DNA from 3 places in the Listeria sp. Marseille-Q6474 genome. Region 3 is predicted to be linked to each of the others. Evidence: riboswitches for the same ligand, from Rfam matches in the RefSeq annotation. Region 3 holds a riboswitch; each other region holds the start of a gene.
What was found. A riboswitch is a leader RNA that binds a small molecule or an ion and turns the genes downstream of it on or off. The one in region 3 is predicted to bind S-adenosylmethionine.

Region 1 (10,939 bases), on a different contig from region 3:
TGTTACTTTAAGTTTAGTCATTTCGTAATCTCCTTTCCAAACGATCGGACACTTTCGTTAAAATGGTAATGACGATTAAGTACATAATTCCAATGATAAGCCAAGTCCATGTACTTTCAAACGTACGCGCCATAATAATTTTACCAGATTGTGTTAATTCGACGAGCCCAATTGCCGACATGATCGACGTATCTTTCAAAGTGATAACGAACTGGTTGATAAAGGATGGAATCATCATCCGAATTGCTTGTGGTAGAACGACTTTCATCATTGCTTTTTTATGTGGTAAGCCAAGACTTCTTGCTGCTTCCATTTGTCCTTTGTCGACAGATTGAATCCCGCCACGTACAATTTCGACCATATAAGCACCGGCATTTAAGCTTAGCGCAATGACCCCTGCCAAGAATACTGGCATCCTAAAGTCGAGCGCTGCTGGAATACCAAAGTAGAAGAAGAATGCTTGAACAATTAATGGTGTTCCACGGAAAATATCTACATAAACTGTTGCAATCCCACGTAGAATTTTACTATTGCTCACTTTCATAAAGCCAAATGTAATACCGATAATGAAGGCAATAATTAATGAAACAACGGCTAGACGAATAGTCAACCACATTCCAGCTAAAAGTGCTGGCCAGGAAGATTTAATAATACCCATGAAGCCTTTTTCAGTAGTATTTTCTTTAACAGCGTCTTTTCCTAAATAAGTTTCAAGGATTTTATCGTATTCGCCGCTAGCTTTAATATTAACAAGGCCGTCATTGAATTTCTTTAAAAGTTCTTGATTTTGGCCTTTATTAACGGCAAAACCATATGAATTCCCTTTTTCTTTTTCAGTAACGATTTTTAAGCCGTTTCCTGTTTGCACGCCATAAGCGAGTACTGGATAATCATCAAAACATGCAACTGAATTTCTTGTTTTAACATCATCATACATTTGTGCTGAATCATCAAATACAACAATATCAAAACCGTATTTATCTTTTATTTTTTCAGCAAAAGCGTAACCTTCTGTACCTGTTTTAACGGCTACTTTTTTGCCTTTTAAATCATCATAATTCTTGATTTCGTCGTTATCTTTCAGGATTCCCATAACAACGCCAGAGTCAAAGTACGGATCAGAGAAATCGAATTTTTGTTTCCGTTCGTCTGTAATACTCATTCCAGCGATTACGCCGTCTACTTGATTAGCTTCAAGTGCTTGAACGGCTGCATTGAATCCCATTGCTTTAATTTCATATTTAAAATTTTGATCTTTGGCAATGGCTTTAAGAATGTCCATGTCAATCCCGACATGTTTCCCATCTTTTTCAAATTCGAAAGGTGCAAAAGTAGTATCTGTACCAATCAAGTATGTTTCTTCTGCGGCTTTTGCATTTAACCCGTTTCCTGTGAAAATGAACATGGCAACACATGCAACTGCCATTGTTAGTATGAAGCGTGAAAATTTCTTCATATTGTGTCCTCCCTCTATATGTGTTTAGCTATAATTAATTATTTTATGTAGCATTAATTTTTTTCCGTACTCGTAAGATTTTACCATAAGGCTAGATTATTGACCATAGTTATTTATGATAAGATTTTCAATACAGCAAAACAAAGAAGCTAATCAGTGAAAGCTAGCTTCTAACTGTTTTTCAATTGGTTTTCAAAATCGTATTCTTTCATCTTAGCATATGCGGCATACGTGCTCTTAGCGTTTTCGATAGCTAAATTAAGCTGTTTCTTCTTTCCACCTTTTTGCGGGAAGGAAGAAGCCTTACGGAGCGGCTCTTTCAAAGTAATTTTATCGATTTTTTCTGCGATTAGCAACTCTTTTGGTTGGATGTTATTTGGGTCTTCGTAAAATTGGTTGATAAAATTGGCTAAGTCTTCTTGAAGCGAATTTTCGATTGGAAATACATGCCATTTACTACCGTTGATTGCACCATTTCGGACGAAGAAAACGAAAACACTTAAATGATTATCTTGTTCATAACAGCCGATAATATCCCGATTTTTTAGTCCGGGGAAAATAATATGTTGTTTTTCGATGGTTTCATTAATAGCATGGATTTTATCGCGTAGTTCAGCAGCTCTTTCGAATTCCAGTTTTTCGGTGGCTGCTTCCATGTCTTTAGTGAGCTTCCCCTTCACGCCTTTAACATCGCCTTCAAGAAAACGACTAATTTTTTGAATTTGTTTTTTATATACAGCCGGTTCAATTTCCGCTTGGCAAGGTCCTAGACAAAGTCCTAAATGATAGTACAAACACGGACGTCCCGGCTTTCCGTCACATCTACAAAGCGGATATAATTTTTCAATAAGTTCTACCGTTTGCCTTGCTGAAAACCGACCAGGATATGGGCCGAAGTAGTGCGCGCCATCTTGTTTCACTTCAAATACAACTTCGATATGCGGATTTTTCTCATTCGTGATTTTAATATAGGGATAACTCGTTCCTTCTTTTAACTGGATATTGAAAGGAGGTTGATATTTTTGAATTAAAATCATCTCGAGAAGTAGTGCCTCTTTTTCGGAAGTAGTGATAATTAGTTCTAAATCACGAATTTGTCTTACAAGTCTTGCTGTTTTACCGATTTGTTTACTATGAAAATAAGACTTTACACGGTTTTTTAAACATTTAGATTTGCCAATATAAAGTATTTCGTTATTTTCATCTCTATAAATATAGCAACCTGGTGATTCAGGTAATAAGGTTAATTTGGTTTGTAATTTGTCATCCAAAGGGCTTCCCCTCCTTCTAGAACATCTATTCTATTCCTACTTGCTGTTTTTGTAAAGACGAAAAAAGAACTAGCCTAGGCCAGTTCTTCTTATTCGTTATTTTCCCCAAACGTCTTCTGCGATTTTGACGACGTAACGTAATTTGTTCCATTGCTCTTCTTCACTTAAAATATTGCCTTCTTCTGTAGAGGCGAATCCGCACTGTGGGCTAAGGCATAATTGGTTTAGCGGCACAATCTCACTCGCTTCTTTAATTCGTGCTTTGATTGCCGTTTCATCTTCTAAATCCCCTGTTTTAGAGGTGATTAAGCCGAGAACGATTTTCAAATCTGGGCGCGCTACATATTTTAGTGGTGAAAAATCTCCAGAACGTTCATTATCATATTCTAAAAAGAAACCATCGATATTTAGTTTGCCAAATAATGTTTCTGCAACTGGTCCATAACCGCCTTCTGCTATCCATGTAGAGCGGAAATTCCCACGACAAATGTGCATCGTAATAACCATATCTGCTGGTTTATACTTGATAGATTCATTGATAAGCGTTTTATATGTTTCTTGCAGTGTATCGGGGTCAAAACCTCGCTCACGCACGACTTCACGCTGTTCATCAGAGCATAAATAGCTCCACGATGTATCATCTAATTGTAAATAACGACAACCGGCATCATAAAAGGCTTGAATCGCTTTTTGATAAGCAGCCGCTAAATCAGCCACAAATTTATCAGCATCGTCTATATATGGCTGATACTCCATGTCACCACGATAATGAAGCATCGCCGGACTTGGAATCGTTTGTTTTGCTACATGATTTTCACCAACGGCTTCTTTTAGGAAAATAAAATCTTCTATAAATGGATGCGTCGTGAAATCAATTGGACCTGTAATTTTCACCGAATGAGATTTTGTTTGGACTTTGCTAAATTGAATGCCTCCCGCCGCATCGTATCCTTCTACCCCATCCAAATTCTCTAAGAAATCAAAATGCCACCAAGCGCGGCGAAATTCGCCATCAGTAATTGCTTTTAAACCCACTTCTTTTTGTTTTTCAACAATGTACTTGATTTCTTCATTTTCAATTTCACGTAATTCTTGAGTTGTAATTTCGCCACTTTGGAATTTCTCGCGTGCCTCTTTAATTGCCTTTGTCCGCAAAATACTTCCAACATGATCTGCATAAAATGGTGCCACTTGATTCATTTTCTTCTCCTCAATTCTAGTTATTTTTATGTACAAAAAAACTTTCCCCCAAAAGACAGCTTTTAAGGGAAAGAGTGATTTACCTGTTTCGCGTGCCTTATCTGTCAGTGATACTGCTGGATTTGGCACCGTGAAAAGTCCGGTTGCCAAGGCTTCACTGGGCCAGAACCCTCCACCTTTCTTGATAAGTTACTATGTAATTGGTTCTTATTATATCGTTTACTTCTTGTAATTGTCAAATTTATTTCTGAATATTTATGCTTCTGCGATAACTTCGATTTCAATGTCAGCATCAAGCGGTAACTTGGCTACTTGGAAAGCACTTCTCGCTGGGAAATCGCTGGAAAAGAAAGTAGCGTATACTTCATTCACAGCTGTAAAATCATTTAAATCTTTGAAGAAAACGGTCGCTTTAATGATTTTGTCTAGTCCAGAACCAGCTTCTTCTAGTACGGCTGCTAAATTTTTAAAAGCTTGCTCAGCTTGTTTTGTTGCGCCTTTTGCTAATTCTCCAGTTGCTGGGTTAATACCAAGTTGACCTGATGTGAAAATAAGTCCATTCACTTTTACAGCTTGTGAATATGGTCCGAGTGCTTTTGGGGCTGACGAGGTTTGAATAATTTCTTTTGCCATTTTATCCCTGCTTTCTTTTGTGGTATGCTTTTATTCTAATCAATAAAGTTAGTTTTAGCAATAAAGGGGGATTTCCAGATGATTTTAACGATATATTTAATCGCGATAACACTTATTTCTTTTCTATTATTCGCTGTTGATAAACGGAAAGCAATTAAACACGCATACCGGATACCTGAGTCGGTACTACTGCTCTCTGCATTTCTTGGTGGTGCCTTTGGTAGTTGGATGTCGATGCAGTTGTTTCACCATAAAACGCAAAAGCCGAAGTTTCGGATTTTAGTTCCGCTTGCGATGGTTTGGACTGTAGGGGTTTTGGTTTGGTGGTTGTACTGAATTAACAAGCTAAATTTGTCGATTTTTTAGCTTTTATAATGTTCAAATTCCCAGCAGAAATAGTTTTGCAGTGCTTGACATGAGTCATTCCAATTGTCTTTTAAACATGATTTCTATCTTTGATAAAAGTAATTCATAGCTATATTTTAACAGTCTTTTTGTACAGTTCTTAAAATTAGTAAAACACTATAACAAATCTATTATGTCTAATAGTAAAAAATACCGACCAGAGAAAACTGGTCGGTATTTTTATTCTTACTATCTTTTATTAGTTTTTCCTTCTTAATTTCTTTCTACCTCTCATTACCAACAAGAGCATGCTTAGAACAAGTAAGCTCATGCCTGTCCAGATTACCCAAGTGTTTGTTTGGTCACCTGTTTTTGGTAATGGTTTTGCTGCTTCATATGTTGTTGTATGTTGCTTGTTATCAACTACTTTTAATGGTGTTTTTTCTACTGATGGTTTTACTGGATTTGTAGGTCCTGTTGGGTCTGATGGGTCAACAGGTTTTACATTTTCTGCTTTTACTTGAATGTTAGCTGTAACAGAAAGTTGTTCCTTCCCTGCATCTGCAGTTCCTTCATTTGGATCATACGTGTAAATCACTTTGTAGATACCAGCTTTATTTACATCTACTTTACCATCTACTTGGATTTTGGAGAAAGGAATTGCTACACCATCTCGGTTTGTCGCACCTATAAAATTAGCTTCTGCTTCCCATTTTTCTCCATGTGGGATAACGCTATCTTTTACAGTGATTTGAGCTTGGTTTTGGATCACAGTAATATGGGCTACTTTTTTCACTCCATCATAGATATAGCTTACTTCATATGCGCCTGCTGTTTTAGAATCAACTTGACCGGTTACAGTTACATCTTCAAAAGAAATTTGGTCGCCTTTTTTATTTGTAGCGTTATCGAAGTTGTCTTCTGCTTTCCATTTATCTCCTGTATAAATTGTGGAGTCATGCACTTCTAAACTTGTTTTCCTTGGACTTACAGTGAGATTAATTGTTTTCGAAACACCACCATAACTATAAGTCACTTGGTAAACACCAACTGTTTCTAAATCAACAGTCGGATTTTCTGAAACGTTGATATTTTGCCAATCTACTGTATTTCCATCTTTATCTTGTGCACTGTCAAAATTATCTTTGGCATCCCAGCTATCTCCCACATAGATTTCAGAATCATGCGCGTTCACTGCTGTTAAGATGTCTTTTACTTGGATATTAATTGTTTTTGAGACACCGTCATATGTGTACGTTACTGGATATGTTCCAGCTTTGTCTGTATCAACAGTTCCTTTAACTTCGATATCAGCAAAAGCGACGGAATTGCCATTTTTATCAAGCGCACTGTCAAAGTTATCTTCTGCATTCCACGCATCTCCTACATAAATCGCGGAATCATGCGCGTTCACTGCTGTTAATTTAGCTTTCACAGTTAAAGTGATTTTTTTCGATACTTTGCCATACTTGTAAGTGACTTCGTAAGCACCTGCTTTAGCTGTATCAACGGTTGGTTTTTCTGTGACTGTAACATCTTCTAGGTCAACCGCGTTACCATCTTTGTCAAAAGCACTATCGAAGTTATCTTTAGCATCCCATGCATCTCCTACATAAATAGTAGAGTCATGAGCACTGATACCTTCTTTATTTTCTAAAACAGTAACTGTAATAGTTTTCGAAACGCCATCGTAGCTATAAGTGATGGTATTAGTACCAGCTTCATTTGTATTAACATTTCCTGCCACTGTTATATCAGCAAAAGCGACGGAATTACCATCTTTATTAAGCGCACTATCAAAGTTGTCTCCCGCATTCCATGTGTCACCTGTATAAATCGTGGAATCATGCGCGTTCACTGCGGTTAATTTAGCTTTGACAGTAACATTAATTTTTTTAGAGACACCATTATATGTGTAAGTTACTGGATACGAACCAGCTACTGCAGTGTTTACAGTTCCTGTAACTGTCACATCGCTAAACGCTACATTAGTTTCGCCTTCTTTATTTGCTGCACTATCAAAGTTGTCTTTCGCTTCCCATGTGTCTCCTACATAAATAGTAGAATCATGTGCGTTCACTGCTGTTAAATCTTCCGCTACAGTTACTTGAATAGTGACTGAGACTGTTTTGCTATCTTTAGTTATCGTGTAAGTTAATGGATACACGCCACCTTGATTAGAGCCATTTTTTATTGCATTAAGTTGTGTTTGGTTCACTTGTACTAAGTCTAAACGATCTTCGGCACTTGAATTAACACCGTCTTTTACCTCTTCAAAGGCTGCTGTTTTTGCGAGAGTTAGTGCCTGTGCTTTCGTTAAATCAGTGGCTTCTTTGTACTCCATCGAAAAGTCAGTCGCACCCATGGTATAACCGTCTTGTTGCGCAACTGTTCCCTCAGTTCCAGTAACATATAGTGGAGCTTTGGAGCTTTGTTCTGTTCCAAAAATATCTTGAATTGTAATCGTTAAATCCGTTACATCAATCGTTTTATCATTTGTGGAAACGCCAACTACAGCTGCTGAACCATCTGCTAATGTTTGTACTGTTGCCACTTTTGTATCTGCAACAGTCCATTTGTAACCATTTGTTGTTGCTTTAATATTTTTAAAGAAGCTTGGTTCAATAGTATCTTCGGCAGCTTGTCCAGTTGTTGAAGCTACTTTTGGTAATGTGATTTCTAAATTGCGACCCATTTGCACTCGTTTTTCATTTAGGTTAACTTTTAAATCTTGTGTAGGATTATAAGCGTAATAACCTGCATTTGCGTATTGTGAGCTTGGTTGCGTTGGATCGATTTGTTTCACCCAACCTTTGTCTGCTCCGCTGTATGGAACATCACTATCTAGTGAAATATCTTTACCAATATTTTTCAACGTATATTGATAGCCAGCTTTGTCTGGGAATTTCACTGCATAATTACCATAACCAACGCCATCATTGTAATCAAAACTGTATTTACCGTTGCTATCTGTTGTGGCAGTTACATTTTTGTCTCCTACTTTGGCAGGTTGATAAACAGATGTGGATTCATTCCATTTGTACAACTCAACTGTTTCATTCGCTAAAGGTTCATCGCCTTTATCTTTTTCATACAAACCATTAACATCTTTATCATTAAATAACATACCGGCTACTTCGCCAATTACTAATTCAGCACCTACTTTTGTTCCAGATAATGAACCAGCGAACGTATTAGTAATTACACGGTAATACGGGTTGTAGATATCACGTTCACCAATTTTGTTGCCTTCTGTTGCTGAATCAAATGTTTCATCTACTTTAAGTGGTACTTTGAAGGTTTGTGTTTCACCTGCATTAATTTTCGTTTTAACTTTGATTCGGACCATATTTACTTTTTCATAGTCAGAAACTGTATTTGAGTATATGCTGGTAGAATCGTAATTGTTTTCTGTTGCATTTGTTGCATAACTAATGTCGAATTGGTCTTGTTGATCTGAACTAACAGGTAGTGCTCCACTTAGTTTCATATCCCACTTGAAAGGTTCACTTTGGAATTTAGATCCGAAGTCTTGACCAGTTTTTGGAATTGGGATATAAAGCTCAAATTCACTTGCTTCTCCGTTAGAAGCATTCGTAATTTTAACTGTGTAGTCCGCATCCGTTCCTGGTGTGAAGTAGGAAACCGTACTGTCTTCTCCTTCTACATAGGCAGCTTTAGCTCCTTCTCCAGCCACGCTTAAGAAGGTTTCTACAGCAACTGTATCTTGTTTTGGAATACTTAAAGTACTACTATTGACAGAAAGTAATCTTTCATTGTCCCTGCCATTTTTATTTACATCTAGCCCTACATCTGAAAAAGAATTAGTAGAAATTGCCGGAGTAACATTTGGGCCACCCCATGCAATGACCTCCTGTGCATCCATATTAATGCTTTTATCTAAAGTTACATCAAACGTTGTATCGTAACTGACATTTAGAAATTTATGTTTAGTAGGATAGCCGACATATACTCCCACTGATACATCCGTTGTTTTTAAGAGGTATACTTTGTCTCCATTATTTGCCGTTTCTTGTTCAACTGTGAAATTAACATCTTTCCCATCCTGATCAGTCAGTTTAATAGAAGAAGGTTGAATTGTTGTACCTTCTATAGCACGTAAATAAACTTCCGGATCATTGAGGACCGTTCTTGTTCCATAAGGATAATCAAATAACGCTAATATAGCTTTTGTGTTGATAGTTTCTCCTGCACTTGCTGTTTTCACCTTTGTACCAGCTTTATTATAGAAAGCTGCAGTACCATTTGCTGCTGTACTTTCTGCACTTGAAACTTTATAAGTTGATATGCCAGATGTTTTCGTGTTAGCTTCATCATCTGCGTCCCAAATTGCGCCTTCAAATTGGACAGATGTAATGCCCGGCTTGAGTTTACCGTAAGAAGTAGTGGAGTCCCAACGATAAGTGGCCGAAGCTGCTGTATTCTGATATCCAGGCGCAAAATCTCCCACATTTGCTTTTACTTCTGTGAAATATTCCCCATCTTCAAGTCCAACTGCTTTTGCATCTAGTCGATACATTTGGTTATTAGTTTTAGTAAGCGCCCCTTCAAATGTTCGAAAAGCGTCGTTTAAATTTGTTTTATACTGTACTTCACTGATTTTGTTTCCTGAAATGGTGCTATCAAAAGGAATATTAACCATATAAGCTTCCCAGTTAGGATCAAATTTAATTTGATACATTTGATTTTTTTTCACACCAGCACTATCTTTATTATTGATTTGGATGCTACCAGCCCAAGTTTCGTTATCTGGATTGAGTTGACCATTTCCTGTCTTTAAACTCAATTTATTTTCGGTAGTATCAACAACTGTACAAGTATCTAGAGGAGCTAAAGTTGTTAAATCGTTAGGATCAGTTGTCAGTGCATCTGATTCAAATACTTCTCCATCATATGTTGTGATAACTGCATGTGGTACTTTTGCTGTGCTATATGTTCCTGCAGGCGTTCCTTTAGGTACTTTATATTTGACTCCATAAACAGAATTACTTACGGGATTATGGTTTAATTGCTTACGATTAACTACTACCTTATTTTCACTTGGGTAATTAGTAATAGTTAAGTTAGAATCTTCCTTTTGAACTGTTCCATCATTATTTACAATATCTACAAACTCCATACCTTCTGGGTAATAAAGCGTTACCTCGATATTTTTAGCATTGTAAGTTGCTGCTCCACGGCTGTCTATACTATTCAATCCATTCACGACAGAGTAAGATTTTGTATAGTTATAAGAGTCCGTTGTATCTGTACTTGCAAGGACTTCTGATAGTCTTTTATTATTATACCAAGTTCGAAACATTGTTTTTACATGATCTTGGTTAGCATATCCTACAACTTTGTTTCCTTCCGCACGAATTGCTTGTTCTGCAGAAGCAACAGGTGTACTTGCCTCTCCTTTGTATACTTCTGTTTTTACTTGATCTGCTAAGTCAACTGGTCCGTAATATTTAGCTGCATCTACCCGTACAGAAAAAGTAAAGCTCGCTTTTTCAGTTCCTGGACTTAGCTCATAACTTACTGTTCCATACGTAGCTTTATTATATGTTGTTTCTTTATCAGGTACTTTCACCGAAGTAATGGCTATTCCTAGTGGATCACTTGCTCCTAAATGACTCAAAATATCTTTATCCACATTCGTACCAGCCTGATAGTTACTCGGCACTGGCAAAGAAACAAAACGCATTCCATCTGGTAAAGTGAAATTTACTTTTTTGCCAGTAGAAGTATTGTCGCCAAAGTTAACTGTCGCAGTTACTTCTTTAATATCACCGTTCGCCCATGCTGTTTTGTTATAATCTGGTATGTTTAGTTCCACTGTTGTTTGTCCAGATTTAAGTGATTTTATATTTTTATTATTAGAAGGAGATTGAATGTTAGCATCTTCTTTTTCAGTTACCTTCTCTGTTTTAGAATCTTTATTTGCTTCATCGTCAGAAACAATGTCAGATACTTCATAAGAAGCAGTATATGTTTTAGTTTCTGCTTTTTCTTCGCTTGTATTTTGATAGTT
Region 2 (10,939 bases), on a different contig from region 3:
TCCCATCACCCGCTTTTTACCATGAAATTAGATTTACTAGGGGCCTATAGCTCAGCTGGTTAGAGCGCACGCCTGATAAGCGTGAGGTCGATGGTTCGAGTCCATTTAGGCCCATTTTATTCCACAGTAGCTCAGTTGGTAGAGCAATCGGCTGTTAACCGATCGGTCGCAGGTTCGAGTCCTGCCTGTGGAGTTATTCTTTCAAAAAGAGAATAGATTTTTTATATCTGGGGAAGTACTCAAGTGGCTGAAGAGGCGCCCCTGCTAAGGGTGTAGGTCGCTCGCGCGGCGCGAGGGTTCAAATCCCTCCTTCTCCGCCAGATATGGCCCGTTGGTCAAGCGGTTAAGACACCGCCCTTTCACGGCGGTAACACGGGTTCGATTCCCGTACGGGTCATCTAAAAAAACAATGTCGAACATCGACATTGTTTTTTTTTAGTAAGTTTTCGGAGGTGTGTTATGGGGGCAAAAGGGAAGTTTTGGATTTTAACGATGGTTGTAGCTATATCTGGATTATCTCAGGGTGTTTTACTGCCACTTATTGCGATAATTTTAGAAGAAAAAGGGGTAAGTGCTGGAATAAATGGGTTTCATGCAACAGGAATTTACTTAGGTGTTCTACTGATTTCTCCATTTATTGAGGCACCTTTACATAAATATGGTTACAAGCCTATAATATTAGTTGGCGGAGGGCTTGTTGCGATTGCAATATTTGCTTTTCCTATTTGGTTTAATTTATATTTTTGGTTTATATTGCGATTGCTTATTGGTATTGGGGATCATATGTTGCATTTTTCATCGCAGACATGGATTGGAGCAATGAGTGATCCTAGTAAGCGTGGTCGGAATATGGCTATTTATGGTTTGTTTTTCTCTGTAGGATTTGCGATTGGGCCACAGTTGGTGAATTTGGCAAAAGTAAATGCAAACTTGCCTTTCTTTTTGTCAGGTATTTTAGTATTGATTGCTTGGAGCCTTGTTTGGTTTATTCGAAATGATTTCGTGGGAGAAAAGGCTGTTATTCGGAAAATTTCTTTTTGGGGAAGTATAAAACGCTTTTCGGGCGTATTTAAGATGGCTTGGGTTGCGATGATTCCACCGTTTTTGTATGGGATTCTTGAAACCGGACTTAATGCGACATTTCCAGTTGTAGGGTTGCGAGATGGCCTTGATACAATGATGATTGCGATGATTATTTCTTCTTTTTCAGTTGGGACGATTATTTTTCAAGTGCCGATTGGGATTATTAGTGATAAATTTGGTCGTGGTAAAATGTTACCGCTTTTGACTGGAGCAGGGGCTGTGGTTTTTGTATTAACAGCGTTTGTTAAGATACCTATTTTCTTTGTGATATTTTTCTTTATTTTGGGGATATTGCTAGGCTCCCTTTATTCACTAGGGTTATCTTATATGACTGATTTGACGCCGCTTGAACTACTTCCGGCTGGAAATATTTTGGTAGGAATGTTCTTTAGTTTAGGGAGTATTATTGGTCCGAGTGCAACGGGGATGATGATAGGGATTTTTGGAAATCAAATATTTTATTTTGTGGTCGCTGGAATCCTTTTGCTAGGCTGTTTATTATTAGCTTTGGGAGGACGGAAGGAAGCACATTGAAAGAAAATAAAAATTTAATGATTGACAGTTTTTAGTTGCAAGTGGTATGATGATTTCAATCCAATTTAAGTGATTAAAAAAACTAAATAAATTACTCTTATTATGAGTGGTAGAGGGACTGGCCCGTTGAAACCCAGCAACCTTTCAATTCGTTGAAAAGGTGCTAAATCCTGCGAAGTGTGATGCTTCGAGAGATAAGAGAGACTTAAAAAGTTTCACTGTATTTGTGTATCGAAACTTCCAAACCTCTCTAGTTCTCTAGGGAGGTTTTTTATTGGCAAAAAATTGAGAGGATAAGGTGATAGGTATGGTAAAGGCGATTAGTTCAAACTTGGGGTATCCGAGACTTGGGGAGAAACGTGAATGGAAACGTGCGCTAGAAAAGTTTTGGAATGGTGCGATTTCAGAAAAGGAATTATTGGCGGAAACGAAAGCTCTAAGATTACATGCGCTAAAAAAACAACAAGATAAAGGAATTGATTTGATTCCAGTTGGTGACTTTAGTTTTTATGATCAAGTGCTTGATACGAGCGTTACATTTGGGATTATTCCAAAACGTTTTCAACATGATGGTGGGAAAGTTTCGCTAAATACATATTTTGATATTGCGCGTGGTAAGAGTGACGCGGTTGCTTCTGAAATGACTAAATGGTTCAATACTAACTATCATTACATCGTGCCAGAACTTGCTGAAGCTGATCCTAAAGTATTAGATAACCGGGCGCTTTACTACTACGAGGAAGCGAAAATCGAGCTTGGGATTGAAGGGAAGCCAGTACTAGTTGGTCCAGTTACTTATTTAAAACTTGGAAAAGGTAGCGATGCAGAAAGCTTTGAAATATTATTAGATAAATTTATTCCAGCGTATATTGAAATTTTGAAAGAGCTTGAAACTGCTGGTGCTACGTGGGTTCAAATTGACGAACCTTATCTTGCAACTAGTTTTGATAAAAAAGAAATTGCTTTATTTGAAAAAGTATACAAAGCGTTTCATGATGCTGTACCAAACTTGAAAATAGAATTACAAACTTATTTTGAAAGTTTGGATTATTATGAAGAGGTTGTTAATTTGCCAGTTGCGGCGGTTGGAATTGATTTTGTTCATGATCACGGCGATTCGATTAAAGCGTTGAAAGCTCACGGATTTCCGCAAGATAAATATTTAGCGGCTGGGGTGATTGATGGTCGAAATGTTTGGCGCAGTGATTTGGATGCGAAATTGGCACTCCTTACTGACATCGCTCATTATGTGGCGGAGGATAAATTGATTGTCCAACCATCCAATTCATTATTACATGTACCAGTAACCAAACTAAGCGAACCTGATTTAGATGAAGTGATTCTAGGTGGTTTATCATTTGCTGATCAAAAATTAGATGAAATTGCTATTTTAACGAAAGCTTTAACAGAAGGTGAGGAAAGTGTGGCTGCTGAGCTAAATGAAGCTCGTGAGGCTGTAAAAGCACTTAATGAATCAAGCCATCGAAATAATTTAGAAGTTCAAGCGGCGATTGCTAATTTAGAAAATGTTCGGGTTGACCGAGAATTACCATTTGCAGAACGAATCAAATTACAACATGAATGGCTCAAATTACCACTGTTTCCAACAACGACTATCGGAAGTTTTCCACAGTCACCAGAAGTTCGGAAAACACGTGCAGATTGGTTAAAAGGAAATATCACCGATGCAGAATATAATGCATTTATTGAAAAAGAAACTGCTCGCTGGATTAAAATTCAAGAGGATTTAGATATCGATGTGTTAGTTCACGGTGAATTTGAACGTACTGACATGGTAGAATATTTTGGACAAAAATTAGCAGGCTTCCAGGCAACTAAATTTGGGTGGGTACAATCTTATGGTTCGAGAGCGGTTCGTCCACCACTTATCTACGGGGATGTTGCTTTTACAGAGGAAATTACAGTGAAAGAAAGCGTCTATGCCCAGTCGTTAACGAAGCGCCCAGTGAAGGGGATGCTAACGGCGCCAGTAACAATCATCAATTGGAGTTTTGTCCGTGATGATGTGCCGGAAAGTGTTGTTGCGAATCAAGTTGGCCTCGCGCTTCGTAAAGAAGTAGAAGCATTAGAACGTAATGGCATTAAGGTTATCCAAGTGGACGAGCCAGCCTTACGTGAAGGTTTACCATTGAAACAAGCGAGATGGCAAAAATATTTAGATGATGCGGTATATTCATTTAAATTAACAACTGCTTCGGTTCAAAATGATACGCAAATTCATACGCATATGTGCTATTCGGATTTTGATGACATTATTGATACAATCAGCGCTTTGGATGCCGATGTTATTTCGATTGAAACGTCAAGAAGTCATGGGGAGATTATTTCGACATTTGAAGAAGTGACTTATGATAAAGAAATTGGACTGGGTGTTTATGATATTCATAGCCCGCGAGTTCCAACTGTTTCAGAAATTCAAGATAATATCCGTCGTGCGTTACGTGCAATTGATGCAAAACAATTTTGGATTAACCCGGATTGTGGGTTGAAAACGCGTAAAGAGCCTGAAACAATTGCCGCACTTCAAGATATGATTAAAGCTACTAAAGAAGTTCGTGCAGAATATCAAGTATTAGAGAAATAAAGGAATGGAGGAGAGGTAATTATGGCAAAGCTGAAACAAGAGACGATAGCAGCGCAAATTGGAAATAGAAAGTGTGAAAGAACGGGTGCTGTCAATATGCCAGTCTACTTCTCTACAGCTTACCAGCATGCCGATCTTGGGGTATCAACGGGATATGATTATACTAGAACGGGAAATCCAACGCGAGATGCTTTACAAGAAGCACTTGCGGAACTAGAGAATGGAACGCATGCATTTGCGACGAGTTCTGGGATGAGTGCAATTCAATTAGTCTTTCAGCTTTTTAAAACGGGTGAACATATCATAAGCTCGCAGGATTTGTACGGTGGGACTTTTAGATATTTTGAACAGTTTGGAGCGCAATATCAGATTGGTTTTTCTTATTGGGACGGGGCGAACGTGAATGATTTGGAAAAATTGGTTCGCCCGGAAACAAAAGCGATTTTCATCGAAACGCCGACTAATCCATTGATGCAAGAAACAGACATTGCTAGTGTGTCTCGGTGGGCACATGCGAATGATTTACTTGTTATTGTAGATAACACTTTTTATACACCTGTTTTGCAGCAACCATTAACTTTAGGCGCAGATATTGTTATTCATAGTGCGACGAAGTATCTTGGTGGACATAACGATGTGCTGGCAGGCGCGGTTATTGTTAAAGAGGAATGGCTTGGAAAATTCTTTTTTGATCAGCTAAATGCAACGGGTACTGTGTTATCGCCATTTGATAGTTGGCTTTTGATTCGTGGTCTGAAGACGCTTGTTTTACGAGTGAGACAGCATCAAGCAAATGCGGAGAAAATCGCTGCGTTTTTGGAGGAGCATGAGTTAGTGGAGGAAGTGCGTTATCCGGGCCGCGGGGGAATGATTAGTTTCTTTATTAAGGATGCAGCGCTCGTATCGCCACTTTTAAAAGAGCTTGAGTTGTTTACTTTTGCGGAAAGTTTAGGTGGGGTAGAGAGTTTGATTACTTATCCAACAACGCAAACTCATGCCGATATTCCAGTGGAACTTAGAAATTCTTATGGGCTCACAGATAAATTATTACGAATTTCGGTTGGAATTGAAGCTAGTGAAGATTTAATTGCTGATTTATCTAAAGCGCTTGATGCGGTTTTGAAAGGGGTGACCGCTCGTGGCTAAGGATTATGGGCAAGATACAGCTGTAATTAAAGCTAGTTTAGGAATCGATAAAGAAACAGGTGCACTTAATACGCCCATTCATTTATCGTCTACATTTCATCAACATGATTTTGATAATTACCATACTTATGATTATGCAAGAAGTGGCAATCCAACGCGGGAAAAAGTGGAGCAAGCGATTGCGGAATTAGAAGGTGGCACGAACGGTTTTGCTTTTGCAAGTGGTATGGCTGCTGTTTCTGCGGCACTTTTCACACTATCTAAAGGGGATCATTTTATTATTTCAAAAGATGTGTATGGTGGAACTTTTCGTTTGGTTGAGCAAGTGTTGCCGAGGTTTGGGATTACGCATACTTTTGTTGATACGACAAACATTGATGAAGTTGCGAAGGCGTTTCAAGCGAATACTAAGTTGGTTTACTTGGAAACACCATCCAATCCGCTATTACATGTGACGGACATTCGGACTGTTTCTAAACTTGCGAGAGCGAATGGCTGCCATACGTTTGTTGACAATACATTTTTAACACCGCTTATTCAAAAACCGTTAGAGCTTGGGGCAGATTTGGTTATCCACAGTGCGACGAAATTTCTTGGCGGTCATAGTGATATTTTGGCGGGGCTTATTGTTACTAATAACCCGGATTTGGCTGAAGCTATTTACTTTTTGCAAAATTCAACTGGTGGGGTTCTTGGGGTGCAAGATTCTTGGCTGCTGCTTCGTGGACTTAAAACGCTATCTGTTCGGATGAAAGCTGGGACGGAAACTGCGGAAAAAATTGCTTTGTTTTTAAATGCGGAACCAGATGTAGTTGCGGTGCATTATCCTGGGTTACCATCCCATGCAGGCTATGAAATTCAAGTAGAACAAGCCACGAGTGGTGGAGCTGTTTTGTCTTTTGATCTTGGTAGCGAAGAAGCTGTGCGCGAGCTCGTAAATCATTTGGAGTTACCGGTATTTTCCGTGAGTTTAGGTGCGGTTGAGAGTATTTTATCTTACCCTGCTAAAATGTCTCATGCTGCTGTTCCGGAAGAGGAGCGTTTGGCGCAAGGAATTACACCAGGATTATTACGTTTTTCAGCGGGACTAGAGGATGCCGATGATTTGATTGCTGATTTAAAACAAGCACTTTCGTTCGTTAAGAAAGGAAGTGTCGCGAAATGAATTTAAGAAAAGATTTAAGCGAAAAAGTATTAATTGCAGATGGTGCGATGGGCACTTTGCTTTATTCCTACGGGGTGGACCGTTCGTTTGAAGAACTGAATTTATCTCATCCGGAAGATATTGTAGCGATTCATAAGGCTTATATTGGTGCTGGTGCGGATATTATTCAAACTAATACTTACGGAGCCAATTATATTAAACTCGCTCGATATGGTCTTGAGGATGAAGTGAAGCGAATTAACCAAGCCGCCATTCGGTTAGCAAAGGAAGCGGCGAGAGGGACTGGGACGTATATCTTTGGCACGATTGGCGGGATAAATGGTGCTGTGGATGCAAGACTTCCGGCGGCTCCTCTGGAAGAAATTAAGCGTAGTTTTCGGGAGCAGCTATACTGTTTTTTGTTAGATGGTGTGGATGCAATTTTGCTCGAGACGTATTATGATTTAGATGAACTTAAAACGGTGTTGAAAATTCTCCGTGAGACGACTGATTTACCTGTCGTGGCAAATGTATCGATGCATGAACCAGGTATCCTTCAAAACGGGAAAAAATTACCAGATGCGCTGGAAGAACTTATTGCGCTCGGTGCAGATGTAGTTGGTATCAATTGCCGACTTGGACCATATCATATGGCGCGTGCTCTTGAAACAGTACCACTTTATGATAAGGCATACTTAGCTGTTTATCCCAATGCGAGCCTGCCAGAAGTGCAAGAAGGGAAAGTCATTTATCAGTCAGATACAGATTATTTTGAGCATTACGGGGAAGTTTTTCGACAAGAAGGTGCACGAATTATTGGTGGCTGTTGCGGAACGACTCCAGATCATATTCGTGCTTTGCGTAAAGGATTAGAAAGTACTAAGCCCGTTTTGGAAAAAGAAGTTCGACCGATTTTGGAGCTTGTTCCTGAAGAAGTGGAGGACGAGGAGTCTGGTGAGCGTTTACTTGATAAGGTGAAGGAACGGTTGACGATTTTAGTAGAACTTGATCCACCTCGGACTTTTGATACATCGAAATTTTTTGAAGGAGCTAAGGCGCTGGATGAGGCTGGAGTTGACGCGATTACGATTTCGGATAATTCGCTAGCGACTCCGAGAATTAGTAATATGGCGCTGGCTTCCATTTTGAAACATGAGTATGGCATTAAACCGCTGATTCATTTGACGACGCGGGACCATAATTTAGTTGGGATGCATTCACATGTGATGGGATTTCATAAGCTCGGTCTCCATGATGTGCTTGCGATTACGGGCGATCCGACTAAAGTAGGTGATTTCCCAGGAGCATCCTCGGTGTTTGATTTAAGATCGGTGGAGCTCGTTCAGCTGATTAAAAAGTTCAATGACGGTATTTCATATACGGGAAAATCGTTGAAGGAAAAAGCGCGGTTTCATGTTGGCGCAGCGTTTAACCCCAATGTGCTTAACTTAGAAAAGGCGGTTCGATTAATTGAACGAAAAGTAGAATACGGCGCGGATTATATTATTACGCAGCCCATTTATGATGTAAATAAAGCTGTTTTGCTTAAAGAAGCTTTGCAAAAGGCAAATATTGATGTGCCGCTTTTTATCGGGGTTATGCCATTACTTTCAAGTCGAAATGCAGAATTTCTTCATAATGAAGTTCCGGGCATTCGCTTGACTGATGAGGTTCGGGAACGGATGAGAGAAGCGGAAGAACACGGTCACGCAAATGAAGAAGGCATGGCGATTGCGCGTGAATTAGTTGATGCTATTTGTGAGCATTTTCAGGGGATTTATATTATTACGCCATTTTTACGATATGATTTGTCGATTGAACTTGCGAAATATGTTCAAAATAAACAACAATTACAAATTGCTTCCAAATAAAAAAACTGGTTGTCATTAGGACAACCAGTTTTTTACATGAATAAGTTTCTAGATAATAGGCTTAAAAGATAAGCGAATGCTAGTGTAATTCCAAAAATAGTTAAAGCCTTGGAAGTAGATTTCATTGCTGGAACCATTGTGATAGGTGAAGTTTTTCCAATGAAACGACGAACAGCACGAATGGCTTCTGGCAAACTAAGTAGAATTAATAGTGTCCACCACGGAGCATCTTGGGTAAAGATAAGGGCGATTTCAAATACATAACTGAAAAGAAAAGCAGCTGCGAAAAGAACGGTTGCCCATTTACGACCAAGTAAAATAGCTAAAGTTAAACGGCCATTTTTCTTATCAGGAACTAAATCACGAATACTATTGGCTAGTAACAAGTTTCCAACAAGTACCATTATTGGAATGGAAACGTAGACGATAAACGAACTAATAAATTCCGCTTGGATGTAGAAAGAAATAAAAGTAATAATTCCTCCCATAAAGAACCCTGCCATAATTTCACCAAACGGCGTATAAGCGATTGGATAAGGTCCGCCTGTATAAAGAAAGCCAACAAGCATACAAATTGCGCCAAGTAAGCCAACGTACCAATTTAATTCAATGGATAGATAAACGCCACCGAGAATCGATAAAATGTATAAAAAGATTGCTAGGAACAATATAAAACCTGGGCGCATACCATTACGAACGATAGCACCACCATTTCCAACCGAATGTTCATCGTCTTGTCCTTTTTTATAATCAAAATATTCATTGAATAGATTGGCTGATGTTTGAATGAAGAAACAAGCAATTAGCATGACGATAAAACGTGTAAAATGAAAACTGGTATAGCTCATTGCGACGGAGGTTCCTAAAAATACCGGAACAAAAGAAGCTACAAGCGTATGAGGGCGAAGTAACGACCACCATTTTTGAAATCCAGTTTGTTTCGTAAGTGCAGATTTTGAGGCATTAGCCATGTTTTTCTCTCCTTTTTCACTTCCATATGTTTCAGATGTCTACCCTTCATTTTAGGGAATTAATTGAACGACGTCAATAATTAATAACGAAATGAAAGAAAAAACGCAAACCAAGCAGTTTAGCTCTATTTTTGGTATAATAGAAGATGTGAATGTAAAAGGAGAGATAAGCATATGAATACTAAATTGCCTCTTGATTTATTTAATCAAGCGAAACGTAGCGCAAGCCAAGATCAACCGGCTCTATTTAGCTGGGTAACTGAGTTAGATGAATTAGTGTCTCCAGTCAAATTGTTTAAAAAAGCTGGTACGGCTTTTAAAGGTGAACGTTTTTTCTGGCAAAATCCAGAAATGACACTGACGATGACCGGTTTTGGTGTAACGAAACAATTTTTGGCGGAGAAGAAAAAAGATGCTTTTCTTGGACTGCAAGAGAAAATTGAAAAAAGACTGCGCACTTGTGTAACAAATGCAACAGTAGATGCAACTGGGCCAATTTACTTTGGCGGTTTTGCTTTTGATCCTGAGCGGGATACAGAGAAAGAATGGCAAAGTTTTAAAGATGGTTTGTTCTACTTACCGCTATTTATGTTGACTAATAAGGATGGGAAAAGCTACTTAACGGTCAATTTGTCCATCTACTCAGATGATACGGAGAGCAAATTAGAAGCTGTTTTTAATCAGTGGCAAAAAATCATTCATCAAGAGGTTAATGAAGCTGAAATGGCATTGCTAACAGATTTTAAGGAAATTGGTAAAGAGCATTTCCTAGAGACTGCAAGTGAAATTATCGATATGATTAATCATTCAGAAGACGTGAAAAAAGTAGTTTTAGCTAGACGGATGGGGTTACGTTTCCAGCGACAAGTAGATAGCGCAATTATTTTGGAAAATATGCTAGCAACACAAGAAAATAGTTATTTCTTTCTTATAGAAAAGGGAACGGGAGTCTTTTTTGGCGCAACTCCAGAAAGATTGCTTGCTGTAAATGGGGATACAATCCAGTCCTCTTGTGTAGCAGGTTCAACCGAACGTGGTGCTACGGATGATGCAGATGAAGCCCTAGGAAATGCTTTACTGCAAGACGCAAAAAATTTACGAGAGCATTCCTATGTTGTACAAATGATGGAAGAAACGTTAAAACCATTTACGACAGGTCTTTCGTTATCTAGCCAACCCGTTCTACTAAAAAATCGCGATATTCAACATTTATATATGAATATTACAGCGAAGAAAAAGCCTGATGTGACAATGCTTGAAATGGTGAAAGCTCTTCATCCGACACCGGCACTTGGCGGATTACCGCAAAAAATGGGGCTGGCGATTATTCGAATGAAGGAAGAAATGGACCGCGGATTTTACGGCGCACCAATTGGCTGGGTTGATTTAAAAGGCTCTGGTGAGTTTGCTGTTGCGATTCGTTCTGGTTTAATTGTTGATTCGCAAGGTTTGATCTATGCTGGTTGCGGGATTGTTGGTGATTCTGTTCCAAAAGAAGAATTAAAAGAAACTGAGGTTAAATTCCAACCGATGTTACGCGTATTAGGAGGCATAAAGAAATGACAAACCACGAACAAGTGCTGAC
Region 3 (10,939 bases):
TATAAGGTTCATCGCTTTAGTTATGACGCTTGGTTACTGCTGAAAATCGGCTTATTTACATTAATGCCACTTATTTTAATTATGCTACAACCCGATTTAGGGACAGCACTTGTATTTATCGCCATTATGTCGGGGATGATTCTTATTTCAGGTATTACTTGGAAAATTATCGTACCGCTTTTTGGCTCGATAGCAGCAATCGGTACTACGCTTATTTGGATGGTTATTTATCATCAGAATTGGCTAACGAGTCTTGGTTTTAAACCATATCAATTTGACCGGATTACGACTTGGATAAATCCGGAAAATGACCCTCAAGGCGGGGGCTATCAAGTGCTGCGAGCGATGACGGCAATTGGTTCTGGTCAGATTTCTGGAAACGGGGCGGGATATGATGCCATCGCAATTCCTGAAAATCATAATGACTTTATCTTTACGATTGTAGCTGGAGACTATGGCTTTATTGGAGCGAGTATTCTACTGGCGATTTATTTCTTACTAATTTATCAAATTATTCGGGTGGCGCTTGATGTGGGCGTTCCATTTTATTCATATATCTGTACGGGTGTTGTAATGATGTTAATGTTCCACGTGCTAGAAAATGTTGGAATGAATATTGGTTTATTACCAATCACAGGTATTCCGCTTCCGTTTATTAGTTACGGTGGTAGTGCTCTGCTCGGGAATATGATGGCAGTCGGGCTCGTTCTCGGGATAAGGTTTAACTTTAAGAAATCGATGTTTGAAGTAAAAGAAGAAAATCACGCATCTTAAAAGAAAAATACAGAAGTCGAAGTGGCTTTTGTATTTTTTTGAACTGATATGAATGCGCTTTCAAAATCTCTGTTTTTTTCTAAGGGTTGCTATTTGTACTTTAAGAAAAAATGCACTATGATAGTAATAGAATGCAATCGGAGGGAGAGGCAAAATGATTAATTTTTATTGGTATCCAAAATGTAGCACCTGCAAGAAAGCAAAAGCATGGCTTGAAAATGAGCATGTTGATTTTAACGAAGTAGACATTAAGACTGAAACCCCAACTGCCGAAGAATTACAAAAATGGCATGAGGCTAGCGGGCTTCCAATCCGTCGTTTCTTTAATACAAGTGGTATTAAATACCGCGAACTTGGACTAAAAGATAAACTTGATACACTTTCACCGGAAGAGGCTTATAATTTGCTTGCTTCAGATGGCATGTTAATCAAACGCCCACTTACAACTAACGGTAAAGAAGTAACACTTGGTTTCAAAGAAGAAGAATTTGAAGCAACTTGGAAATAGTCAATATAGATAATTGCAAGTAAAAGGAGGAGTTTTGAAATGAGTTTACCAAAAGACTTATTGTACACAGAAGAACATGAATGGGTGAAAGCAGAAGACGGTAGTTATATTATTGGAATTACTGACTTTGCCCAAGATCAATTAGGGGATATTGTATTTGTTGAATTGCCAGAAGTTGGCGATACCGTAACAAAAGGTGATTCAATCGGTAGCATTGAATCCGTTAAAACAGTATCTGATTTTTATGCGCCAGTAACTGGTAAAGTAGTTGCTGTTAATGAAACATTAGAAGATGAGCCAGAACTAATTAATAGCAACCCGTATGACACAGGTTGGATTTTAAAACTTACTGAAGTAGAAGAAGCAGATGTAACTGCTCTTTTATCAAGTGATGATTACGAAAAAGGATTAGATTAATTTATTAGAAGCCGGCTTGGGACAACCGAAGCTGGCTTTTTTTGATAGGAGGCGTTTTTTCTGGAAACTTGGGAAAAAGAGACTTTTAGCGAGGCGCAAAACAATGGCGCGGATTTTGTCGTTTTCTTTTTTACACCAATGTGTGGCAGCTGTCAGATAGCAAGCCGCTTAGTAGACGTGGTTTTAGAAGCAGACAGTATTCACAGCAACGTCGCAAAAGTAGACTTGAATTATGTGCCAGATATTGCTCAAAGCTTGGAAATCACGTCAGTCCCCGCGTTAGTGAAATTTAAGAACGGCGAACCAAAGGATTTAACGTATAAATTACATGATGCAACAGCTATTTTTGAATTCCTGTATAGTGAGTGATACAGGGATTTTTTCTGTGTTAATTTTTGCCCGTGCGCAAAAAAGTTTCGTTTCTCATATAGAACTGCATTTAGCTAAAAACATTGCTATAGACACAATTTGGCTACTCGTGGTAAGATAATTCGAGTTGTTAAAATAGTGTTTTATAAAGAGAAATTTTTAGTGAAACATAAACATATCGGAGGCTTTTCTATGAACAATTCTAACCTTACTATTTTATCGGTGTGTAGTAATTTTGTTATCGTCGTACTTAAATTAATTGTCGGCTTTTTCACGGGATCAGTAGCTGTGATTTCAGAAGGAATTCACTCTTCAATGGATTTATTTGCATCAGTCATTACTTTCTTTTCTATTCGAATTTCGAATCAGCCAGCAGACGAGGACCATCCATATGGGCACGGGAAAGCGGAAAATATCGCGGGGACTATTGAAACTTTATTGATTTTTGTAGCGGGTATTTGGATTATTGTTGAATCTGTTAATAAACTTTTAAATCCGCATGAAATTAGATTTCCAGCGCTCGGTATTGCTGTCATGCTTTTTGGGGCGATTGTTAATATTATTGTGTCACGAATTATTAAAAGAGCGGCAATTAAAGCCAATTCAGTGGCAATGAAATCCAATGCGCTACATTTATATACAGATGTTTTCACATCGCTTGGTATTGCGCTTAGTTTATTTTTAGTATACATAACTGGCTGGTTGTGGTTAGACCCAGTTATCGCTATTTTAACGGCATTTTATATTATGTACGAAGCATTTAAGCTTTTAAAAGAATCTTTTCCACCATTAATGGATAAACGTCTTTCAGATAATGAAGAAGAGGCGATTAAAAAGATTATTTTAGCGCATAAAAATAAATTTATTGAATTTCATGATTTTCGCTCTAGACGAGCAGGAGCGGAAGAATATATTGATTTTCATTTAGTAGTATCTTCCACGATGACAATTGAAAGTGCTCATTCGCTTTGTGATGAAATTGAAGCAGAGATTATGAATTTCTACGCGAAAGCAGAAGTTTTGATTCACTTAGAACCTGAAGAAGAGCGAGTGCTAACTAGAAATTAAAAATCAGCTCTTTCTATTCGATTTGTTTCTAAAGTGTTACAATAGGTAGAAATAAGAATGGAAAGGACAATGAGTATGACAACATCTATTTTGATTGCCGATGATGATAAAGAAATTGTTGATTTAGTAAAATTATATTTACAAAATGAAGGATACACAATTTATCAAGCTTATGATGGTGCGGAAGTATGGCGTTTAGTGCAAGAAAAGCAGCCAACATTAGTGATTTTAGATATAATGATGCCAGAAATGAATGGCCTTGAAGTATGCCGATTAATGCGGAAAAATGGTATTTTAACGCCAATTTTAATGCTTAGTGCAAAGGCAGAAGATAATGATAAAATTATGGGACTATTAACTGGAGCGGATGATTATATGGTCAAACCGTTTAATCCTTTAGAGCTCTCTGTTCGCGTTAAAGCGATTTTAAGACGTATGCAACAAATGAGTCAAGCGGAGCCAGTTAGTCAAGATAAGGTCATTATTGGACCAATTGTAGTTGATCGCGGGCTTCATGTTGTAACTGTTGGAGAAAAAGAACTTCATCTAACTACTTCAGAATTTGATATTTTATTTTTACTAGCGAGTGAACCAGGTCGCGTTTTCAGTTCGGAATATATTTTTGAGAAAATTTGGCAGGAGAAAGCACTCGGAGCGAGTAAAACGGTCATGGTCCATATTAGCAACTTGCGTGATAAATTGAGAGATGCTATGGGCGGAGAAAATGTGATTAAGACAATATGGGGAGTAGGGTACAAAATTGAAATCTAGGCTGGAAGTGTTGTTTACGAAAATTAGCCATGTGATGAATGTTTGGCAGGCGACTTTTTTTGCAATAGTGTCTTGGATTTTTGCTTTGATTACTGTCCAAACTATTTATTTGTGGAGTATTTCTATTCGTGATGATTCTTTGTTTTTACGTGAAGTGACGCAATCTATGGTTCAACTTTTTGGGCCGAATAAATATACTCGGATAATGCAGTCGTTTTGGATGTTATCGCTGAAGTTTTTAATTATCTTTTTGATTGCTTGTTTATTCTTTGCATTCTTTTATCGATTGATGCGTCAGCGGATATTAAAAAAACAACTACGAACGATTAATTTTGCTTTAAATGATGAAAAGCCGGTTGATACAGAAAGTTTTGTCCCGGAAATTCAAGAACTTGAGCGAAACATTGAAAATATGCGTGAACGACAAAATAAATTAATGAAAAAGGAAGAACAGGCGCAGCAAGCTAGGAATGACTTGATTACGAATGTCTCACATGATTTGCGGACGCCTTTAACGTCGATTTTAGGATATTTAAGTTATATTCATGAGGATCGTTATCGTGATGAGATTGAGCTGCGTTATTATACGGAACTTGTTTACGGAAAAGCGCGTCATCTGCATAAACTGATTGATGATTTATTCTCTTATACTAGGCTTGATAGTGTTGATTACCAATTGAAAAAAGACGAACTAGACATCATTGAATTACTCAGACAATTAGTAGCAGAATATGACGGACGAGCTGCAGAACGAAATATGCAGATAATCGAACATTTTGATGCTAATAAACTCATTATTGGTGGCGATGGTAACCAAATTATGCGTTTGTTTGAGAATTTATTTTCCAATGCGCTTAGATACGGAGAAGGAAATAAACAAATTGATGTAAGCGCGAAAAAAGAAGATCATATGGCTGTTGTGCGGGTCACTAATTACGGTGAAGAGATTCCAACCGTTGATTTGCCTTATTTATTTGAACGTTTTTATAAAGTAGATAAAAACCGGACAACAACGGGGACTGGTTTAGGCCTTGCAATTGCTAAGTCTATCGTTGAAAAACACGGCGGAATTGTTACCGCAGAAAGCAAACATCGCAAAACAAGTTTTATCGTCAAATTGCCTCTCATTTAATCTTTAAAAATTCTTAAATGTTTCTTTCCTTGTGATTTATGTTCTTTCAGTAGAATATAAATCACGGAGGAGAGAAAAATGAAAAAACATATTGTTTTAATTGTTGTTGCTTGTATCACAGTCATTGCGGTATTTATGTACATAATTCAAGTCAATAGTAGCGAACTTAAATATCAAAATAGAGCTCAGATTAAAATAGCCTCTCAGTTAGCTAGCCAGGAACATTCGGGAGAAAATAGTATTATTAGTGAAGTAAATTACAAATAGATGCGTATAAATAAAAAAGTTATTGACAAAGTGTGACGGAAAAGGTAATATGAAAAAACAAGAAACGTCACTATAGTCACAAATGAAGTGATATAATAATATGTAGAAATCTTATCCAGAGTGGTGGAGGGAAATGCCCTGTGAAACCCAGCAACCTAAACAATAATTCATTATGTGTTTAAGGTGCTAAGTCATGCAGAACAACGATTTGTTCTGAAAGATGAGAAGGAAGTTAGCCCATTTGAAAAAATGCTGCCTTTCTGCTCATTAGCAGGAAGGCTTTTTTGTATATCAGAATGTAGAAAAGGTGATAGAGATGATTACGTTACAGAACGTCGTAAAAGAATATACGTCTAGAAATAACAAAGTTCTCGCAGTCGACCATGTCGATTTAGAAATTGAACAAGGTGAGATTTTCGGAGTAGTTGGTTATTCAGGCGCTGGTAAAAGTACACTAATCCGAATGTTCAATGGATTAGAACTACCAACAGAAGGGTCTGTTGAAGTAGATAACCTACTAATTAGCCAAATTCGTGGTAGTAAATTAAGAAAAGCGCGCCAACAAATCGGAATGATATTTCAACATTTTAATTTATTATGGTCTAGAACTGTTGCAGAAAATATCGCGTTTCCATTAGAAATTGCTGGTGTTCGCGGTGAGAAAAGACGTTTTCGGGTCAATGAACTAATCCGACTCGTTGGCTTAGAAGGAAAAGAAAACGCCTATCCAGCTGAACTAAGTGGTGGGCAAAAACAGCGCGTAGGTATTGCAAGAGCTCTCGCGAATAATCCTAAAGTATTGCTTTGTGATGAAGCTACATCCGCACTAGATCCACAAACAACTGATGAAGTTTTAGAATTACTGCTAGACATAAATAAACGCCTCAACCTAACTATCATCGTTATCACCCACGAAATGCATGTTATCCGGAAAATCTGTAATCGCGTGGCAGTCATGGAAAACGGGAAAGTTGCTGAACTCGGTGACGTACTAGATGTTTTCCGCCATCCTAAAGAAAAAGTAACGCAGCGCTTCGTCCGCCAAGTAACTGATTCAGACGAAACGGAAGAACTAATCCATCTATTACTCGATAATTACGCAGAAGGTAAAATCGTTAAACTACTCTTCATGAGTGAAAATGCAACTCAGCCAGTTATCTCTCAAGTAGCAAAAGAAAATGATGTTATGCTAAATGTCCTTCATGGGAACTTAACTCAAACGCAAAACGGTGCATACGGAACATTGTATGTCCAAGTTCTAGGCACTGAAGAAGCGATAGATGCCAGTCTAACACAGCTACGTCAACTTAAAGTAGAAACGGAAGTGTTAGAACGATGACGAAATTACAAGAGTTATTTCCAAATGTTGATTTTCAAATGATGTGGGTTGCCACACAAGAAACGCTATATATGACACTTACTTCATTATTTGCAGTTTTTTTACTAGGAATCGTGCTAGGATTATTACTATTTTTAACCAATAATAAAAAACATGCCGGAGCGCGCATTTTATACTGGATCACAGCAATCCTTGTTAATGTGTTCCGTTCCATTCCTTTTATTATTTTAATCGTGTTACTTTTACCGATGACAAAATCGTTAGTCGGGACTGTAATTGGACCGAAAGCAGCACTTCCAGCTTTAATTATCTCAGCAGCTCCGTTCTATGGTCGAATGGTAGAAATTGCCTTTCGTGAAGTAGACAAAGGCGTTATTGAAGCCGCTAAATCCATGGGTGCGAACATGTTTACTATTATTGGTAAAGTGCTCATCCCAGAAGCCTTACCAGCGATTATTTCTGGTATTACAGTGACAGCAATTTCACTTGTTGGATTCACAGCGATGGCCGGCGTCATTGGTGCAGGTGGGCTTGGGAATACTGCCTATCTTGAAGGATTCCAACGTGGACAACCTGATGTAACAGTACTTGCGACAATTATTATTTTAATTATCGTCTTTATTTTCCAATTTATCGGCGACTTCCTAACAAAACGAACCGATAAACGCTAACCAATGTATATGAAGAAATTTATATAAAAAAACGCGGAATCCCCGCAAAAAAGGAGAGAATTTCATGAAAAAGGTTCTTGGTTTAATTTTCACATTAAGTTTAGTTTTAGTACTTACAGCTTGCGGTGGCTCCTCAGATAAAGCTTCATCTAGTAAAGACGATAATAAATTGGTAGTGGGTGCGTCAAATACACCCCATGCTCAAATCTTAGAACAAGCAAAACCAATCCTGAAAGATAAAGGGATTGACTTGAAAATTGTTAAATATACAGACTACGTTATGCCTAATAAAGCCCTAGAAGAAGGCGATTTAGATGCTAACTACTTCCAACATAAACCATATCTTGAATTAGAAGAAAAAGAAAAAGGTTACAAATTTGCTGATGTCGGTGCTATTCACATCGAACCAATGGGCATTTATTCTAAAAAAGTAAAAGATATTAAAGATTTAAAAGACGGCGCGCAAGTTTTACTTTCTAACTCAAAATCTGACTGGCCGCGTGTTATTGGGATTTTTGTAGATAATGGACTTTTAACGCTTAAAGATGGCGTGAAACCGCAAGATGCAACATTTGACGACATTAAAGACAATCCGAAAAACTTGAAATTCAAATATGATTTTGACCCAGCTTACTTGATGACTGCATATAATAATGAAGAAGGCGATGTTGTCGCTATTAACTCAAACTTTGTTGTAGACCAAGGCTTAAACCCTTCGAAAGATGCTATTGCAATCGAAAGCAAAGATTCTCCTTACGCTAATATTGTTGTAACTACTGACAAGAAAAAAGACGACAAAAACATTAAAGAACTAGTTAAAGTGTTACATTCAAAAGAAATTCAAGATTACATTACGAAAGAATGGGACGGAGCAGTTGTTCCAGTTGATAAGTAAACAAAAAAATCCTTTTACCGATTTGGTAAAAGGATTTTTTTTAATTAGCACTACTTAAATATAGTTTCAGTCCATCAGAAATGGCTTTATCAAGTTCTTTTTTAGAAACAATGTCTTTACCTTCTGGCATTGGAGGAACTTTTTCGTAATCAAGCATATCGACGGTTGTTGTTAAGTTGATTAAATCTTTTGTTTTGCTATCTTCAAAGTTTGTAGTAATAACGGCTTTACTGAAACCTTTCTTACTATCTGGTGTTAACGTTAATTTGAAATCGAGTGTTTGATTTTTATTGGAAGTAAGGTTTTTTAGCGAAGAACGAACGCTTTTTTCACCGGAATTCCATTTTTTTTGAGCTTCTTTTTGCGAGCTACCATCAATTTCTGAAAGAAGTGTGATGATGTTTCCGTCATTATCAAGTGCTGTAAAGACGTCATTGACTAAATCTTTTATTTCGTTTTTGGATAGGTTTAAAACAATATCTCCATTATCTTTGGAAGTGAAATGTTTGTCATCTAAGTTATTTAAATAGCTGTAAATTGCGATACCACTGGCTTCTTCAATTTTTTTCAATTCTTCCGCTTGACGATCAACGGTTTCTGAATCAATTGTTTGATTGGAGAAGTTTTGGAATGTCTCGAATACATTGAGATATTTAGATTCTAAGTCCTTATTTTGCGCGAGTACTTTGTTGAAAATCTGAGCTGCTGAATCGGATAGTAGGCTTGAAAAACTGTCTGCTGCGTCATAAATATCAGCTACAGGGATATAAGCTTTCCCGTCCTCACTGTTTTGGAGCGCGTGTAAGGTTAAATCAAGTGGTTCTTTGCCTTTCCAGTGAAGCGAATAGGCGCTATAGGAAGAGGAAGAATCACTATCTACAGAAATTTTATATTGAATGTTAGATTTTTTAAGTTGATTTAAGTCAATATCAGAGCCAAGTTTTTTAATGTAGTTATCAGATAGGTTGTTTACTTGGAATGTGACGTTCGTTGTAAATTGTTTATTTTCAGCTGTTTTCTTTAAAGTAGATGTGAAGTCGGACTTAGGGGAGCTGCACCCGGATAATGTGGCTAAAAGCAATACAAAGATGGTCAGAGCCATTATTGCTTTCTTCATATTTTAAATTCTCCTTCAATAAATAATCGTTTATTACAAATAAGTTATTATGTTGCAAATTTGTTACGTTACAACAATACCATATCTAAATAAGATATACAATCCTTTTTTATAGTAAAAAAGGACCTTTCTTCTATTGATATAGAGCGCTCTTTCTTTTATGTCATGGATTCTCAAATAAAATGGAAATAGTGATAATGCACGAAAACTGGTAAAAAACGGCTATTAATAGTAGAATGAAGGGGAGAATGCGAAGAGTGCTGGTTTTTATAGTTGTAATCAGATTAGAATTATACTAAACTAGGATTATGCAAATTTTACACTAGGGAGGACTTTTTTATGGCAACTTTAAAGATTCAAGATTTACATGTTGAAATAGAAGGAAAAGAAATTTTGAAGGGCGTTAACCTTGAAATTTCAACTGGCGAAATCCATGCTATCATGGGACCAAACGGAACAGGTAAATCTACGTTGTCCTCAGCAATTATGGGGCACCCGAAATATGAAGTAACACAAGGATCAATCACGCTTGACGGAGAAGATGTACTTGAGATGGAAGTAGATGAACGCGCTCGTGCTGGCCTTTTCTTAGCGATGCAATATCCAAGTGAAATTAGTGGTGTTACAAACGCTGAATTCATTCGTGCAGCCATCAATAGCCGACGCGAAGAAGGCGACGAAATTCCAGTAATGCAATTCATCCGTAAATTAGATGCCAAAATGGACATTTTAGATATGGACGAAGAAATGGCAGAACGTTATTTAAATGAAGGATTTTCAGGCGGAGAGAAAAAACGTAATGAAATCTTACAATTATTAATGATCGAGCCAAAATTAGCGATTTTAGATGAAATTGACTCTGGTCTTGATATTGATGCACTTAAAGTTGTCTCTAAAGGTGTAAATGAAATGCGCGGCGAAGGTTTCGGCTGCTTAATCATTACCCATTACCAACGTTTACTTAACTACATTACACCAGATTTTGTGCACGTAATGATGCAAGGTAAAGTAGTTAAAGAAGGTGGACCTGAGCTTGCTAAACGTTTAGAAGCTGAAGGTTATGACTGGATTAAACAAGAACTTGGTATTGAACTTGAGGAAGAAGAAGCAGTAGACCAACAATAAGGAAGTGAGGTTAAAATCATGGCAGAAAATATGACAATTAAAGATGATTTTATCCACGCTTTTTCAAGTAATGCGAATGAACCGGATTGGTTTTTAGAAATCCGTCGCAATGCTTTTAAAGCTTACGGGGAACTGGACTTGCCTTTTGTGGATAAAACAAAAATTACTCGCTGGAATTTCACGAAGTTTGAGACGTTTATACCTTTTAAAGAAGGCGTAACAAATGAAACTTTGCCTGAAAAAGTAGCGAATTTAGTTGATTTAGATAATAAAGAAGCCAATTTTTACGTTCAAATGGATGAAAGACCTGCGAGACTTCAGTTGCAACAAGAATTAGTTGATCAAGGTGTTATTTTTACAGATATTATTTCCGCTGTGAAAAACCATCCTGAACTTGTGAAAAAATACTTCATGACAGATGCAGTTCAAGTGAACGAACATAAACTTACTGCTTTTCATGCGGCACTAGTGAACGGTGGGATTTTC

Region 1: another riboswitch for S-adenosylmethionine. It lies ahead of OC533_RS04160 (5-methyltetrahydropteroyltriglutamate--homocysteine S-methyltransferase); the one in region 3 lies ahead of OC533_RS10705 (methionine ABC transporter ATP-binding protein).
Region 2: another riboswitch for S-adenosylmethionine. It lies ahead of metE (5-methyltetrahydropteroyltriglutamate--homocysteine S-methyltransferase); the one in region 3 lies ahead of OC533_RS10705 (methionine ABC transporter ATP-binding protein).

The regions. Positions count from the first base shown of each region.
Region 1 covers NZ_CAMPPS010000001.1:814,282-825,220, forward strand. The annotation lists gene OC533_RS04145 (amino acid ABC transporter ATP-binding protein) at 1-21, opposite strand, end outside; gene OC533_RS04150 (amino acid ABC transporter substrate-binding protein/permease) at 14-1,456, opposite strand; gene uvrC (excinuclease ABC subunit UvrC) at 1,627-2,727, opposite strand; gene OC533_RS04160 (5-methyltetrahydropteroyltriglutamate--homocysteine S-methyltransferase) at 2,824-3,927, opposite strand; SAM riboswitch class I at 4,022-4,118, opposite strand; gene OC533_RS04165 (RidA family protein) at 4,183-4,560, opposite strand; gene OC533_RS04170 (DUF1294 domain-containing protein) at 4,639-4,896, shown strand; gene OC533_RS04175 (bacterial Ig-like domain-containing protein) at 5,165-10,939, opposite strand, start outside.
Region 2 covers NZ_CAMPPS010000001.1:903-11,841, forward strand. The annotation lists tRNA gene OC533_RS00045 (tRNA-Gly) at 1-14, shown strand, start outside; tRNA gene OC533_RS00050 (tRNA-Ile) at 41-114, shown strand; tRNA gene OC533_RS00055 (tRNA-Asn) at 121-193, shown strand; tRNA gene OC533_RS00060 (tRNA-Ser) at 230-320, shown strand; tRNA gene OC533_RS00065 (tRNA-Glu) at 326-397, shown strand; gene OC533_RS00070 (MFS transporter) at 460-1,617, shown strand; SAM riboswitch class I at 1,712-1,818, shown strand; gene metE (5-methyltetrahydropteroyltriglutamate--homocysteine S-methyltransferase) at 1,925-4,222, shown strand; gene OC533_RS00080 (aminotransferase class I/II-fold pyridoxal phosphate-dependent enzyme) at 4,244-5,368, shown strand; gene metC (cystathionine beta-lyase) at 5,361-6,533, shown strand; gene OC533_RS00090 (bifunctional homocysteine S-methyltransferase/methylenetetrahydrofolate reductase) at 6,530-8,383, shown strand; gene OC533_RS00095 (1,4-dihydroxy-2-naphthoate polyprenyltransferase) at 8,416-9,354, opposite strand; gene OC533_RS00100 (isochorismate synthase MenF) at 9,529-10,917, shown strand; gene menD (2-succinyl-5-enolpyruvyl-6-hydroxy-3-cyclohexene-1-carboxylic-acid synthase) at 10,914-10,939, shown strand, end outside.
Region 3 covers NZ_CAMPPS010000002.1:8,310-19,248, forward strand. The annotation lists gene rodA (rod shape-determining protein RodA) at 1-774, shown strand, start outside; gene OC533_RS10670 (arsenate reductase family protein) at 929-1,282, shown strand; gene gcvH (glycine cleavage system protein GcvH) at 1,322-1,699, shown strand; gene OC533_RS10680 (thioredoxin family protein) at 1,760-2,068, shown strand; gene OC533_RS10685 (cation diffusion facilitator family transporter) at 2,261-3,136, shown strand; gene cesR (response regulator CesR) at 3,212-3,907, shown strand; gene cesK (histidine kinase CesK) at 3,897-5,039, shown strand; gene OC533_RS10700 (hypothetical protein) at 5,118-5,306, shown strand; SAM riboswitch class I at 5,415-5,533, shown strand; gene OC533_RS10705 (methionine ABC transporter ATP-binding protein) at 5,623-6,645, shown strand; gene OC533_RS10710 (methionine ABC transporter permease) at 6,642-7,316, shown strand; gene OC533_RS10715 (MetQ/NlpA family ABC transporter substrate-binding protein) at 7,381-8,211, shown strand; gene OC533_RS10720 (hypothetical protein) at 8,252-9,328, opposite strand; gene sufC (Fe-S cluster assembly ATPase SufC) at 9,668-10,453, shown strand; gene sufD (Fe-S cluster assembly protein SufD) at 10,472-10,939, shown strand, end outside.